Regions from separate parts of the Bacillus sp. LL01 genome, predicted to be linked through region 2. Evidence: riboswitches for the same ligand, from Rfam matches in the RefSeq annotation. Region 2 holds a riboswitch; the other holds the start of a gene.

The links. Region 2 has a riboswitch for lysine ahead of AB685_RS18345 (aspartate kinase). Riboswitches for the same ligand answer to the same signal wherever they lie in the genome.
Region 1: it holds a riboswitch for lysine, as region 2 does, so the genes downstream of both, AB685_RS07140 (Na+/H+ antiporter NhaC family protein) here and AB685_RS18345 (aspartate kinase) in region 2, are expected to answer to the same signal.

Annotation. Positions count from the first base shown of each region.
Region 1 covers NZ_LFEL01000002.1:116,576-124,509, reverse strand. The annotation lists gene AB685_RS07155 (bifunctional UDP-sugar hydrolase/5'-nucleotidase) at 1-119, shown strand, start outside; gene AB685_RS07150 (DUF1805 domain-containing protein) at 188-490, shown strand; gene AB685_RS07145 (HD-GYP domain-containing protein) at 750-1,856, shown strand; lysine riboswitch at 1,955-2,144, shown strand; gene AB685_RS07140 (Na+/H+ antiporter NhaC family protein) at 2,283-3,845, shown strand; gene AB685_RS07135 (sodium-dependent transporter) at 4,201-5,736, shown strand; gene AB685_RS30195 (methionine/alanine import family NSS transporter small subunit) at 5,736-5,840, shown strand; gene AB685_RS07130 (M23 family metallopeptidase) at 6,397-7,359, opposite strand; gene lipA (lipoyl synthase) at 7,629-7,934, shown strand, end outside.
Region 2 covers NZ_LFEL01000007.1:20,253-28,186, reverse strand. The annotation lists gene trxA (thioredoxin) at 1-88, shown strand, start outside; gene uvrC (excinuclease ABC subunit UvrC) at 406-2,178, shown strand; lysine riboswitch at 2,249-2,435, shown strand; gene AB685_RS18345 (aspartate kinase) at 2,588-3,829, shown strand; gene AB685_RS18340 (YslB family protein) at 4,309-4,740, opposite strand; gene AB685_RS18335 (succinate dehydrogenase cytochrome b558 subunit) at 5,094-5,702, shown strand; gene sdhA (succinate dehydrogenase flavoprotein subunit) at 5,731-7,491, shown strand; gene sdhB (succinate dehydrogenase iron-sulfur subunit) at 7,491-7,934, shown strand, end outside.

The sequences.
Region 1 (7,934 bases), on a different contig from region 2:
CGATTGATATGTTCACATTTGGAAGAATGTATCCAAGCATCATCCGTGCAAAAGAAAAGAAATTCTTTTTACCAGAACTGCTTCGGGATGTGCTGGCACATTCATTTTCGGGGGATTAACCTATTTTTCACACCCTTTCCATTACCACACCATAAATTGATATGGGAAGGGAGCGTGACAATTATCTATGATTGAAATGACACCAATTACAATCGAAGGCCATACGTTTACTGCGATTACGGTAAGGTTACCAAAAACCAATTTTCTGGCTGTTACAAGTGACAAGGGCTATATCATGTGTGGTGCGCTGGATGTCGGCTTGTTGAATGCCAAGCTGAAGGACCGGAAAATCATTGCAGGGCGTGCAGTTGGAGTGCGCACCATCGAGCAATTAATAGAGGCCCCTTTGGAATCCATTACGTATGAGGCGGAAAATATAGGTATTACTGTAGGAATGGCAGGAAAGGATGCATTATTAAAAATGCTGTAATGAAAAAAAGGATGGGATGTGCTTGTTTGCAGGACTTGTCCTATTATATATTCCGGTGATTTGACTTTCGTTAGTTGCGCCGGTACCGCACGGGAAATACCATCGTTAGGTTGTGTAGACGGTGGTATTTTTGTGGTTCTCTAATCACCCCCGAAAAAATTCTTCAAAACTTTTTTTAAAATTACCAAGCTTTATTAATAAATTTTTACTATAATAGGAAATATATAGATTTTGTCGAAATGTGAAGATAGGAGAAATTATGAGACTATTACCTACAAGATCAATGAAACCGGGAATGGTATTAGCCAGATCGATTTACAATGATTCCGGCAGGGTACTGTTGAGCGCAGGTATTTCTGTCACTTCACGAATGATTTCACGCCTGCAACAATTGAATATAACTTATGTATATATAGAAGACCCCCGCACAAGCGGCATGCAAGTGCCAACAATCATCTCTGATAAAGCCCGCAAAGAGGCGGTAAAAACCATCACAGACACTTTCAAATCGGTGGAGCATGAAAAGTCTCTAAGTAAATGGTTTGTAATGGACAAGTCATCCAAGAGCTTAAAGTCACTAATTCAGCATCTTCTTACAGATATGAAATCCAATGATGAAGTGTCAGCATTATTGACGGATGTATATGTGCACGATAATTATGTATTTACCCATTCGTTAAATGTAACGCTGTATGCACTCTCCATTGGATTGAAGCTCGGATTGTCGCAGAAAGATCTAGAAATATTGGGGCTAGGCGGTATCCTTCATGATATAGGGAAGATGCTGATTCCGAATGAGATACTTTTCAAGCCTGGAAAACTTTCAAGCGATGAATTTGCTGAAATGAAGAGACATGCAACCTATGGCTATGATATTCTTCGCAACATGCAGTCTATTCCGTTGCTGGTCGCACACTGCGCTTTCCAGCATCATGAGCGCCTGAATGGGAGCGGCTATCCTCGTGGGATAAAGTCAGATGACATCCACCTGTTCGGAAAAATACTCGCCGTAGCGGATGTTTTCGATGCCGTGACGTCGCACAGAATCTACCGGAGTGCCATGCTCCCTCACGAAGGCCTCGAAATATTATACGCGGGGTCGGGTACATTGTATGAGCCGGAAATTATCGAAGCATTCCGCAAATCAGTAGCCATCTATCCATACGGATTAATGGTCACATTTAATGACGGAAGAAAAGGACTTGTCGTCGGACAGAACAAGGATCTGACGGAGCGACCTATAATCAGGGTGGTAGAAGAAGAAGGCGAAGAATTGGAAACGCCATACGATATTAATTTGAAAGACCATTTGAATTTAGCGATTGTAGACTGCGACTCGCTTGAAAAAATAGCGGCAGTCAGCTAGTAGGAAATACTCTCAAAGAAAAGAAATATATTTCCTTTGTCCTATATGAGGATATATGTTATAGTAATTTCATAAAATAATATACTTCCCTTATCATACGATGAGGTAGAGGCTGCATAGCATAAGAGTAGTACTACTGGAGGGTGACACCTAAGATGGTAGAAGAAAGGATGCTGTGCCGAAGCAATATAAGCTGTCAAACTTATATTGCTGGGGTTATCTTGAATAAGGATAACACTGCCATTATGACCGGTACGGACGGTTCAATAATGGAGGGCTACTGATCGGGTGGAGGATAACACATTACATAGGTAATGATAGTTATTTTCTATCATTACCTTTATTTTGTTCTCTTTCAGCGCCTTCCATTGTTGTAAACCGTTTGAACTGGTCAAACATATTACAGCTTAATGGGGGTTTTTTGTTATGGAAGGAACTATTTATTCATTAATTCCTCCAGTGCTTGCGATCTTGATGGTCATTTTGACCAGGAGAGTATTGCTGTCACTTGGAGTAGGTATTTTGGCTGCAGCACTTATGTTGGCAGATTTCAATCCGCTGACAATGGTAATGTTGATCTGGGATACGGTAGTAGGGCTTTTTTATTCAGTAGAAGATAAAGAGCTTAATCTTTGGAACATTTTCATCCTGCTATTTTTACTATTATTAGGGATTATTACTGCATTCATCTCTATCACAGGAGGAAGTCGTGCATTCGGTGAATGGGCGCTTCAACGTGTCAAAACAAGAAGAGGCTCCAAACTGTTAACAACTGTATTAGGATTGATCATATTCATTGATGATTATTTCAACAGTTTGGCGGTTGGTCAGATCAGCAGACCACTTACAGATCGTCACAAAGTATCTCGTGCTAAACTCGCTTATCTGATTGATTCCACGTCAGCACCGATTTGTGTAGTTTCTCCAATCTCAAGCTGGGGTGCTTATATCATCGGAATCATCGGTGGAATTCTAACGACGCACAGTGTAACAAATGTATCTGCTTTTAGCGCATTCATTCAAATGATACCTATGAATCTATACGTATTCTCTGCCATTATCATGGTGTTCCTGGTTAGTTATTTCAATGTGAACTTCGGTGCGATGAAACAACATGAAATGCGTGCCATGACTACCGGAGAAGTAGTGGATACTTCAAAAGAAGTACCTGGAGAATTGGATGATGATCTGCCGACAAGTACGAAAGGAAAAGTCGGAAATCTTGTATGGCCGATTGTTTCCCTTGTAGTCGGTGTTGTAAGTGCAATGATTTGGACTGGTTACACTGCAACAGAAGGTGAAGTATCCCTTCTTGCCATCTTTGAAAATACAGATCCATCTGCTGCATTATTCTATGGTGGTATCTTCGCACTTATCGTAACGTTCATCCTGTTCTTCCTGCAGGTTTCAAAAGGTGGAGTGGAAGGAAATGTTGCGGGTAGAGGGATTAAGGCGGGAGTAAAAGCAATGATGCCTGCCATCTATATTCTACTTTTTGCTTGGACGATTACCGGATTGATTGATTCCTTGGATACAGGAGGATATTTGGCAGGAGTAGTGGAAAATTCCAATATGAACATTGCGTTTTTACCTGTTATCATCTTTATTATTGCGGGGATAACCGCTTTTGCAACTGGTACTTCATGGGGAACGTTCGCCCTGCTATTACCTATTGCCGGACAAATTTCCGCAGCAACGGATATCGATATGCTGTTGCCTGCCTTGGCAGCTGTTCTAGCTGGAGCGGTATTTGGAGATCACTGTTCTCCGATCTCAGACACAACCATTCTATCTTCAACTGGTGCAGGGTGTAATCATATTGATCACGTTCTTACACAGTTGCCATATGCATTAATCAGCGCAGTTGTAGCAATCGTAGGTTATATTGTTTTAGGTCTTACTGGAAGTACCTTACTCGGACTTTTAGTAGTTTTTGTCGCTTTCATTTTTATCGGGTTTGGGTTTAAAGCACTGAAAATGGCAGAATAAGCTAATATTACTTTTTAAATAAAACAAAAAACACCTCCTTTTTATCTACTTGTATTAAAGTGATAAAGAGTGAGGTGTTTTTTTTCAGAAATAAAAAATGAATAAAAATTCATAAAGAAACGCTTATATAGAAGGTGGTTCGGCAAAATAGCCAAAAAGTTCAGAATAAATATACAATGTAGAGTATTGTCACATGTTGTCGATTAATATAATCGAAAAGTTTGTTTTGACATAGTCATAAAGTCTAGTTATACTATGTATAAATTATATTAAATAATCAGAAAAAATTAAACATTTGGACTCTTTCATCTATTTTCTGGTAATTATTAAGAGTCTAAGTAGGGGGAGAAAGAGAATGGAAAATCGACCGCAATGGGGGACAAGAGCAGGATTTATATTGGCAGCGGTTGGATCGGCCATCGGGTTAGGGAACATTTGGCGATTTCCGGCAACTGCTTATGAAAATGGAGGAGGGGCATTCTTCGTACCATATTTATTCGCCCTTCTGACAGCAGGTATTCCATTATTGATCCTTGAATTTACTATGGGTCATAAGTACCGCGGGTCTGCACCACTGTCTTATGCAAGAATGAACAAAAAGTATGAATGGCTTGGCTGGTGGCAAGTTGGTATCGCATTCGTAATTTCTACTTATTATGCCGTCATCATCGCTTGGGCCATGTCCTACTCCGTGTTCTCATTGAATCTCAAATGGGGAGACGACACAGGTGGATTCCTGATTGGAGAATACCTTCAGGTTGCTGCACCTGGTGAATTCGGAAGCATGGTTCCTTCTGTATTGCTTCCATTAATAATTGTATGGGTAGTAACGCTAGGCGTGTTATTCAAGGGAGTTAAGAAAGGTGTAGAGGTTGCGAACAAAATCTTTATTCCTACACTAGTTGTTCTATTCCTGATCATTGTTGTCCGTGCGCTGACTTTGGAAGGAGCAGGTACTGGTCTGAATGCTTTCTTCAAACCGGATTGGAGCACCATTGCAGACGGTAAGGTCTGGGTAGCTGCATATGGACAGATTTTCTTCAGTTTATCCATCGCATTCGCGATTATGATTACTTATTCGAGTTATCTACCGAAAAAATCTGATATCACTAATAACGCTTTTATTACCGGATTCAGTAACTCAGGATTTGAGTTATTAGCTGGTATCGGAGTATTCAGTATTCTAGGTTTCATGGCAGTACAACAAGGTGTAGGTGTAGATGAGGTGGTTGCCGGTGGTGTCGGTTTGGCATTCGTCGTGTTCCCACAAATCATCAATGAATTCCCTGCCTTTAAAGAACTATTCGGCTTCTTGTTCTTCGGGTCATTAGTACTGGCGGGATTATCTTCCTTGATCTCTATCGTAGAAACATTTGTGGCCGGGGTACAGGATAAATTCAAAGTTTCCCGTACAAAAGCGGTAGCAATCGGTGGAGGACTTTCCGCAGTTATTTCCTTGCTGTTCGCAACTCAAGGCGGTTTGAATGTCCTTGATGTAGCAGACTATTTCATCAACCAATTCGGTGTAGCTCTTGCCGGTCTGGTTCAAGTCATTGTAGTAGTATGGTTCGCAAAACAGCTTAAACCATTACAAAGTCATGCGAATGAGATCTCTGATATCAAATTGACTGGGTTCCTTGGATCTTGGTGGAAACTATCCTTATCAGTTATCACGCCAATCGTTCTTGGTTACATGATGTTCGACCTGATTCGTACAAACATCGCGGAAGTTTATGGAGCTGCTGACGGATATTCTCGTGCATTCACGGTTCAATACGGAGTGGTTGTTGCACTGATGGCATTGGTTGTAGGTATCCTCTTCTCCGTCATCAAATGGAAAAAAGACACGTTGGAGCTGCCATCTTCCTCGTCTAAGGAGGTCAATAAATAATGGAAGCAAGTGCGATTGTCATGATGGTTGTCGGAATTGTCATCATTTGGGGAGGCCTAGCAGGAAGTATCTTGTGGGCTGTGAAGAAGAGTAGAGAAGCATAAAATAGAAAAGCTGTTGATCGCCTAATGAGCGGTCAGCAGCTTTTTTTAAAAGGTAAGATCTTTATATGGTTGTTGTAAAGCGGTTGATTTCCGTTCCAGGCGCTTCGCTTTCCAGTGGGCGGTCCGGGATCCTTCTCACAACGCTTCGAGGGCACTGCAAAACTGAAAACGAATTGTTTTTAATGGTTTCTAGCTGTAGATTGGAGCAAATAGCGTAGACTCCTGCAGGGGAGTAGCGACAATCTTGAGACCTCGCAGGGCCCGAGGAGGCTCAAGGTCGCCCCGCGGAAAGCGAAGCTATTTGCGGAAATCAACAGCGGTGTTTACCCAAGAACTAAAATTCAGTACTTTTTCAGTGGCCTCCAACGCTTCAGGGGTCTCCCCTGTCCCTTCCTCCCACAGGATTCTACGCGCCTTCCACTTCAATCAACTGGTGTGTTGCAATTGAGATATCTGTTTTTGTTAAAACAATAAGGACCGGGCGTGGAACGGTCAAACTCTACAGCTAAAACAACAACCTTTTAGAAAAACTTTTTAAATAGAGGAATTCTCCTGTCTATCGTTTCCTTCTATCCACACGCTCCCACGATTTCAAATGAGGAAACGGATCAAAAGACCATTCGGAATAGCCGTTGTCTTTATACATGCCATAGTGTAAATGCGGTGGGAATTTCCCTGCGGTACCAGGTGGTCCATATCCTGAGCTGCCTACAGACCCGATAATCTGGCCAGGCTCTACTACTTGACCCACTTCAAGGTCCTTTGCAAACCCGTTGAGGTGCGCAAAATAATGATACGTATTATTGATATCTCGGATGCCAAGTCTCCATCCACCGAATTTATTCCATCCTTTTATTTCAATGACTCCATAACAAGTGGAGCGGACAGGAACACCATAGCTGGCAAAAATATCAGTACCTTCATGCATTCTTCGACCTCCCCACCCACGTGCATCCCCCCAAGTGTTACGGTAACTGAAATTGGAACGGATCGGGAGCGGAAAGGCATGTGTGTCTAGCTTCAACGTATCGTAAGCACTGTAAAGCTTCAGGTGACCCATGATCAGGCCAACTGTTTTATCTCGCTGGTAATACTCCCAAAGTGCAATTTTTAAATTTTCTTTGTCTGTACCATACGTACGAAGATAGGTCGCGAATGTGTACAATACATCCTCATCATTGGTGGAATCAGCCACTCCATCGCCGTTGCCGTCCAGCCCAACTCCGCTGAAAAATTGAATACTTGAAGGGTTGGTGTCCTTCGGATTCGGATTTAATGGTCCAGCCCAAATCTCAGGCTTGTAGTATATTCCGATAACCCCCGTAGCTTTGGGAATATCTCTTCGGACCCTTCGGACATTCCTTTCATACTGATCGACTGCAGCGAAGTACTGCCAAGGAATTTGGGTGACAGATTGCATTCTATTATACATTTCCTGCCTTTTCGCATATATTTGTTCGTCCGTTAAATTTTTCTCTGCAGCAAAGGCATCAGCAGGAATCGAAGTAAATAAGATTATTACGCATAAAAGTAGTCGTACCAAGACCTCACTCCTTCCTTTTATTTCATTTCCTACTGTTAGTTTGGTGAGTTTTCTCTATTTCATAAATACTAATTCATGGAAGATCACTGAAGTCATGCTCGTGGAAGGTTTTGGGCTTGTTTCTTCACGGGATGTTTGGTAAAGTGACAGATGAAACATGTCATTTACCCAATGAGATTAGTGAGAATAGTGAAAATTTACAGATAAAATATTCCTTGAAAATAAGACTAGTTGGAGTTGATCATATGGCTAAAAAAGAAGAGTACATACGTAAACCAGATTGGCTGAAAATCAAGCTGAATACGAATGAAAACTATACAGGCCTTAAAAAATTGATGAGAGAGCATAATCTAAACACAGTTTGCGAGGAAGCAAAATGTCCAAATATTCACGAATGCTGGGCTGTAAGACGTACAGCGACATTCATGATCCTTGGTGCCATTTGTACACGTGCCTGTCGTTTCTGTGCAGTCAAAACAGGACTGCCAACCGAACTTGATACGCAAGAGCCGGAACGAGTAGCAGAGTCCGTTAAATTGATGAACCTAAAG
Region 2 (7,934 bases):
TGTTATCAAAAACGGTGAAGTAGTAGACAAAGCAGTAGGTTTCCAACCGAAAGAAGCTTTGGCTGAACTATTAAACAAGCACGCTTAATGCGTTTTTGCTGAAAGCCTGGTCCTTTGACCGGGCTTTTTGTTTTTTGGGCCAGATGTAGAATTGCTGAGGGACTTTTATCAAGAAACCTGAGAATATATCGAGAAAACTTTGGATATATCAATAAAATTGGAAATATATCGAGAAAACTCGGGATATATCAAGAAAACAGGGATCTCACAAACAATCCACCTCCACCGGGAATACGATCCTGCAAGCACCCACTTCAACTACCCTAAAACCTACAAATGGAACATACGTACGAAACAAGGTATAATGGAAACGTACATAAAATCTTTGGTTGGGAGGAAGAACCATTGAACGAATCATTAAAAGAAAAATTAGCTATCTTGCCCGACCAACCGGGATGCTATCTGATGAAAGATCGCCAAGGAACCATTATCTATGTTGGAAAGGCGAAGGTGCTGAAAAATCGAGTCCGTTCTTATTTTACCGGAAGCCATGACGGTAAAACGCTAAGGCTCGTAAATGAGATAGTTGATTTTGAATATATTGTTACGTCATCAAATATCGAAGCACTGATACTTGAGCTGAATCTAATTAAAAAACATAACCCAAAATATAATGTCATGTTGAAAGATGACAAGCGTTATCCCTTCATCAAAATAACAGCGGAGAAGCACCCACGTCTTCTGATAACGCGTAAAGTCCAGAAGGATAAAGGAAAATACTTCGGTCCATACCCGAATGTCCAGGCTGCAAATGAAACAAAAAAACTGCTCGATCGGGTCTATCCCCTCAGAAAGTGTATGACACTGCCTGACCGTGTCTGCCTTTACTATCACATGGGACAATGTCTGGCTCCTTGTGTGGAACATGTATCGGAAGAAACGAACAAGGAAATGGTCGATGGAATTGTACGGTTCCTGAACGGTGGTTATAAGGAAGTCAAAAGTGAACTAACCGAAAAGATGATGAAAGCATCAGAGAACCTAGAGTTTGAAAGGGCACAGGAATTCAGGGATCAGATCATCAATATCGAAGCGACGATGGAAAAACAGAAAATGGAGATGAACGACTTCGTCGACCGAGATGTATTTGGATACGCCTTCGACAAAGGGTGGATGTGCGTTCAGGTCTTTTTCATCCGTCAGGGGAAACTGATTGAGCGTGACGTGTCCCTATTCCCTATTTACAACGAGGCGGAAGAGGATTTCCTCACGTTCCTCGGGCAGTTCTATTCCAAGCAGAATCACTTTGTTCCAAAAGAAGTGATGCTTCCGAGTAAGATCGACCTGCCCGTTGCACAACAGCTTCTTCAAACCAATGTGCTACAGCCACAACGGGGGAAAAAGAAGCAGCTTGTGGACTTGGCTAACAAGAATGCAAAGGTCGCGTTAGGAGAGAAATTTTCTCTGATAGAGCGGGATGAAAGCAGGACCATCAAAGCGGTCGAAAACCTCGGAGAGATTCTTGGCATCATAACCCCTCACCGTATCGAGGCGTTTGATAACTCCAATATCCAGGGGACTGATCCGGTTTCTGCCATGGTGGTCTTCATTGATGGCAAACCGGAAAAGAGGGAGTATCGAAAGTATAAAACAAAAAGTGTCCAAGGTCCTGATGACTATGAATCCATGAGGGAAGTGGTCAGAAGACGGTACACCCGAGTGCTTAAGGAATCGCTGCCACTGCCTGACCTGATAGTCATTGATGGTGCAAAGGGCCATATGAGTGCAGTAAGGGATGTTCTTGAAAATGAACTGGATTTGTTTATCCCGATCGTCGGACTTGCTAAAGACGACAAACATAGAACAAGCAACCTCCTTGCAGGGGAGGATGCGGTGATCGTACCGCTAGAAAGAACGAGTCAGGAGTTCTACTTGCTCCAACGGATACAGGATGAGGTTCATAGATTCGCGATAACGTTCCACCGTCAGATCAGAAGTAAAAGTGTTTTCCAATCCATACTGGATGAAATCACAGGCGTCGGTGCAACAAGGAAAAAAGCATTGATGAAGCACTTCGGTTCCGTTGCAAAGATGAAAGAGGCGACTGTGGAAGAAATACAGGCTGCAAAAATACCTAAGGCGATAGCTGAAGAAATTTTTAAAAAACTTCGTGAATAGGTGTTGTAAGGATTCTTATTGTCTGATATAATCACTATTAATTTCATAATGTGCCACTTCAAATCGATGAAGTGATGATAGAGGTGCGAACTTCAAAAGTATGTAATCGGAGAAGATAGAGCTTCCGAGATGATTACGGAAAGGGGAGGATCGCCGAAGTAAAAAAAAGTCTCTTTTTCTTTTTTTTACTGGTTCTGCGTTTAAGAAATGTAGGACTGTCAGGTTGTCTTTGTGCTGCCTGGAGAGCTATCTCACCGCGTGAACGGATTCTTAATTTGACCAATCACAGCAATGAGACATTAGCTCATTGCTGTTTTTTTATATCCTCACAATGCTGCTATGGCAAAATGCGTACTGAGAGCTATCTAACATTATGATGAAATTAATCAATGAAAAGGGAATGGTGCACATGTCAACGATTGTTGTACAAAAATTCGGAGGAACATCAGTGGGCTCTGTGGAAAGAATTCAGCACGTGGCACGTCGGGTCATCAGTGAAGTGGAAAACGGACATAAAGTGGTGGTCGTGGTTTCGGCTATGGGAAAAACGACAGATGAGTTGTTAAAATTAGCGAATGCGATTAATCCGCATCCAAGCAAACGGGACATGGATATGCTTCTGACAACTGGCGAGCAGATTACGATCTCTTTGCTTGCAATGGCATTGCAGGTAAGAGGGCATGAAGCAGTTTCCCTAACAGGCTGGCAGGCGGGAATCCGGACAGAGCCGGTACATGGAAACGCAAGAATCACTCATATTGAAACAGGCTTTCTAAAAAGCCATTTGGATTCAGGAAAAATCGTCATCGTTGCCGGTTTCCAAGGGATTACGGCTAACAACGAAATCACAACACTTGGACGCGGTGGGTCGGATACTACTGCGGTAGCATTGGCTGCTGCACTAAGCGCGAAGAAGTGCGACATTTATACAGATGTTACTGGTGTTTACACAACAGACCCACGTTTTGTAAAAGAAGCCAGAAAGCTTGCTGCTATTGCATATGATGAAATGTTAGAACTGGCAAACCTAGGAGCAGGTGTACTCCACCCGCGCGCGGTAGAATTTGCAAAAAATTATGGAGTGCAGCTTGTTGTGCGATCCAGTATGGAAGAGGAAGAAGGAACGATTATTGAGGAGGAAGTATCCATGGAAAAAAATCTAGTTGTCAGAGGAATTGCATTCGAAGACCAAATCACCCGTATCACCGTTTGTGGACTGCCAAATGAGCTACATACATTATCCACAATCTTTACAACACTGGCTCAGCACAGCTTGAACGTCGATATCATCATCCAAACAAGTATGGATAAAGATACAACTAATATTTCTTTCTCTGTCAAAACAGTGGACGTGAAAGATACTATTGAAGTATTGGAACAGCACCAAGGCCGTTTAGGGTTTACAGCCATCGAGCAGGAAAGCGGTCTGGCGAAAGTATCCATCGTGGGCTCTGGTATGGTTTCCAATCCTGGGGTAGCAGCCGAAATGTTCCAGGTGCTTGCTACAGAAGGAATCCATGTGAAAATGGTGAGCACTTCTGAGATCAAAGTTTCCACAGTAGTCGATGTTGCCGAGATGGTTCGTGCGGTGGAGGCGTTGCATGTGGCATTTAAGCTAGGCGAAGAGTCTGTTGAGAGAGTATTAAGCTAAGAGAATAGTAGTTTTGTTTGTGAAGTGCCCTTTTCTAAGTGAAGAGGGTGCTTTTATGTGGGGTGTGGGGAGTGCTAGTGCGCATTTACTTTCCGTTAGATAGAAATACGAGCCGAACTGACCAACATACGAGCCGAACTGACCAACATACGAGCCTAACTCATTAAGATTCTTTCCGTTAAAAGAATATACGAGCCGAACTCACCAAAATACGAGCCGTCCGACAAAAAAACACAAAATCCCCCATCCCCCTCCCCTAAGTACATCCCACACTACTCCCAAAATCCCCTAAAAAAAGCCGACCACCCCAACAGGGCAATCGGACATCAACTATTATCAAATTAGCAAGCGGGAAAATTAACCATCATTAGGTTGCCACCCGTAAGGTAGTCAGAAGCCAAGCCCGCACGAATCCACCTGGAAGTGCACTCGGTAGCTTGCTGCCCGCTAACCACCCTGGAGGCAGCAACAAAATGACATCACTTATCCCACTGTACTGTAATTGTAATCTCTTTTCGTTTTTTCTGCTCTTCAATCGCTTCTGCAGTTTTCCCTTTTTGACGTTGTATCTGTTCGGCTAGGAATCCTGCTTCAAGTTGGAAGGTTGCGTCTTTGTTTAGCTCTAGACGGCGCTGAACCATTTCACCGCGAATGAGGTATTTTACCTCATATTTGCTCTGTTCTATCAGTTCAAGCTCTCCCCACCCAGCTTCTCTGAAGAACTGGACAATTTCCTCTTGGATATCAATAGTGAATTTGCGTGCCAGCTGTTTTCCAGCCCAGTAGATGATCTGGGTGTGGTCTTTCCCCAATAGATTAGGAAGGAGCATGTCACGAATCAATTCGTACCCAAAGATAGGGACTTGGATTTGTGTGTCGATCACTTGTTGTTGGTTATTTGATTCTGTCATTTAATTCCCCTCTTTCTCTATGTTCATTATATACCATCCTGGCCCTTTAATAAATGTAACGTATGGAGGATTTTATTCTACTAATATATTTTTATATTTTTCTGATAATTGAATTGTTATTTAGAGTTTTTTTAAAAGTTCAATTTTTGTTCGCGTTTTCTTGACGCTACACATATAGGGGAGTAAAATAAATATGTCACATATTTGTCGATATATCTGCAAAGGCTTTCATTTTATTGAAAGTTTCAAAAACGAGATGGGGAGTTCCATGATTTTCTACTATAATAGATAGTGAAAAGCAGAACTTACAAAACATCTAATCTATTTTCTTATCTGAAAAAGGGGGTTAAGTGATGGCAACAGAACGTGAATTTTTACTTCGTAGACTCCACTCATTACTAGGAGTCATTCCTGTTGGTCTCTTCTTGATTCAGCATTTGGTTATAAACCACTTTGCTACAAAAGGACCAGAATCTTTTAACAAAGCGGCACACTTTATGGAGAGCCTGCCGTTCCGTTATGCGCTAGAAATTTTTGTAATCTTTCTTCCGATCCTTTTCCATGCTATCTATGGCTTATATATTGCTTTTACAGCAAAAAACAATGTAAGCAACTATGGATTTGTTCGTAACTGGATGTTTATGCTTCAGCGCTTTACAGGAATCGTTACATTAATTTTTATCGTATGGCATGTATGGGAAACGAGAATTGCAGCAGCACTTGGAGCGGACGTTAACTACAACATGATGGCAGACATCTTGTCTAGCCCGTTTATGTTCTGGTTCTACATTGTTGGTGTAGTTGCAACAATCTTCCATTTTGCAAATGGACTTTGGTCTTTCTGTGTAAGCTGGGGAATTACAGTAACTCCTCGTTCTCAACTTATTGCAACCTACGTAACTATCGGTATTTTCTTTGCATTGTCTTTCGTAGGGGTACGTGCAATCCTAGCATTCGTCTAATTAGCAACTATTAAGGAGTGAGTTACATATGAGTAAAAAAGTTATCGTGGTCGGCGGTGGATTAGCAGGCTTGATGGCAACCATCAAAGTCGCTGAAGCCGGTGTACCAGTTGATCTATTTTCATTAGTACCGGTTAAACGTTCTCACTCAGTTTGTGCCCAGGGTGGAATAAACGGGGCAGTAAACACTAAAGGAGAAGGGGATTCTCCTTGGGAACACTTTGACGATTCCGTATATGGTGGAGATTTCTTAGCAAACCAGCCACCTGTTAAAGCGATGTGTGATGCGGCGCCAGGAATCATCCATCTATTGGACCGTATGGGAGTTATGTTCAATCGTACTCCAGAGGGATTATTGGACTTCCGACGCTTTGGTGGAACGCAGCATCACCGTACAGCATTCGCTGGTGCAACAACAGGTCAACAGTTATTATACGCATTGGACGAGCAGGTTCGCCGCTTTGAAGTTTCCGGTCTTGTTACAAAGTATGAAGGTTGGGAATTCTTAGGTTCTGTTATCGACGACGAGGGCATCTGCCGCGGGGTTGTCGCACAAAACCTTACTAGCATGGAAATCGTATCATTCCCTGCAGACGCAGTTATCATGGCGACTGGTGGTCCTGGTATTATTTTCGGTAAATCTACAAACTCTGTCATCAATACTGGTTCAGCAGCATCGATCGTATATCAGCAAGGTGCCTACTATGCGAATGGTGAGTTCATCCAGATTCACCCGACAGCAATACCTGGAGATGATAAGCTTCGTCTTATGAGTGAATCTGCTCGTGGTGAAGGTGGACGTGTTTGGACATATAAAGACGGTAAGCCGTGGTACTTCCTTGAGGAAAAATACCCAGCTTACGGAAACCTGGTTCCTCGTGATATCGCAACTCGTGAGATTTTTGACGTGTGTGTTAACCAGAAACTTGGTGTTAACGGTGAGAACATGGTGTATTTGGATCTTTCCCATAAGGATCCAAAAGAATTGGATGTCAAACTTGGTGGAATCATCGAAATCTATGAAAAATTCATGGGTGACGATCCACGTAAAGTACCAATGAAAATCTTCCCTGCTGTTCATTATTCCATGGGTGGAATCTGGGTGGATTATGACCAGATGACAAACATTCCTGGACTATTTGCTGCAGGTGAATGTGATTATTCTCAGCATGGTGCGAACCGTCTTGGAGCCAACTCCCTACTATCCGCAATCTACGGTGGTATGGTTGCAGGTCCAAAAGCGGTAGAATACATGAACGGATTGGAAAAATCTACGGATTCCCTTTCTTCCTCCCTTTTCGACCGTTATGTAAAAGAAGAAGAAGCAAAGTGGAACAAGATTATGACAATGAACGGCACAGAGAATGCTTATGTGCTTCATAAAGAGCTTGGTGAGTGGATGACAGACAACGTAACAGTTGTTCGCTACAATGACAAGCTGAAGCAGACGGATGAAAAAATTCAGGAGCTTCTCGAGCGTTATGACAATATCAATATCCATGATACAGCGAAATGGAGCAATCAAGGAGCGGCGTTCACCCGTCAGCTGCATCACATGCTTCAATTGGCTCGTGTTATCACAATCGGCGCATACAACCGTAATGAGAGTCGTGGAGCACATTACAAACCGGACTTCCCGGAGCGTAATGATGAGGAATTCCTAAAAACTACAATGGCGAAATTCACAGGTCCTAAATCTGCACCTGAATTCTCCTATGAAGAGGTAGATGTTAGCTTAATCTCGCCACGTAAGCGTGACTACTCTAAGAAAAAAGGGGGTAAAGAATGATGGCTGAACAAGCAAAAACTGTAACGTTTAAAGTGAAGCGTCAGGACGGTCCTGAGGGAACCCCTTATTATGAAACATTCGAATTGGCTTACCGCCCGAACATGAACGTAATCTCTGCACTTATGGAAGTTCGTCGTAACCCTGTTAATAATGAAGGGAAAGAGACGACTCCTGTAAACTGGGATATGAACTGTTTGGAAGAAGTATGTGGAGCTTGTTCCATGGTAATCAACGGCAAGCCGAGACAATCCTGTACGGCGCTTGTTGACCAATTGGAGCAGCCTATCGTACTTGAGCCGATGAGTACTTTCCCGGTTGTACGTGACCTTCAAGTCGATAGAAGTCGCATGTTCGACTCCTTGAAAAAGGTGAAAGCATGGATTCCGATCGATGGCACTTATGATCTTGGACCTGGTCCTCGTATGCCGGAGAAAAAGCGTCAA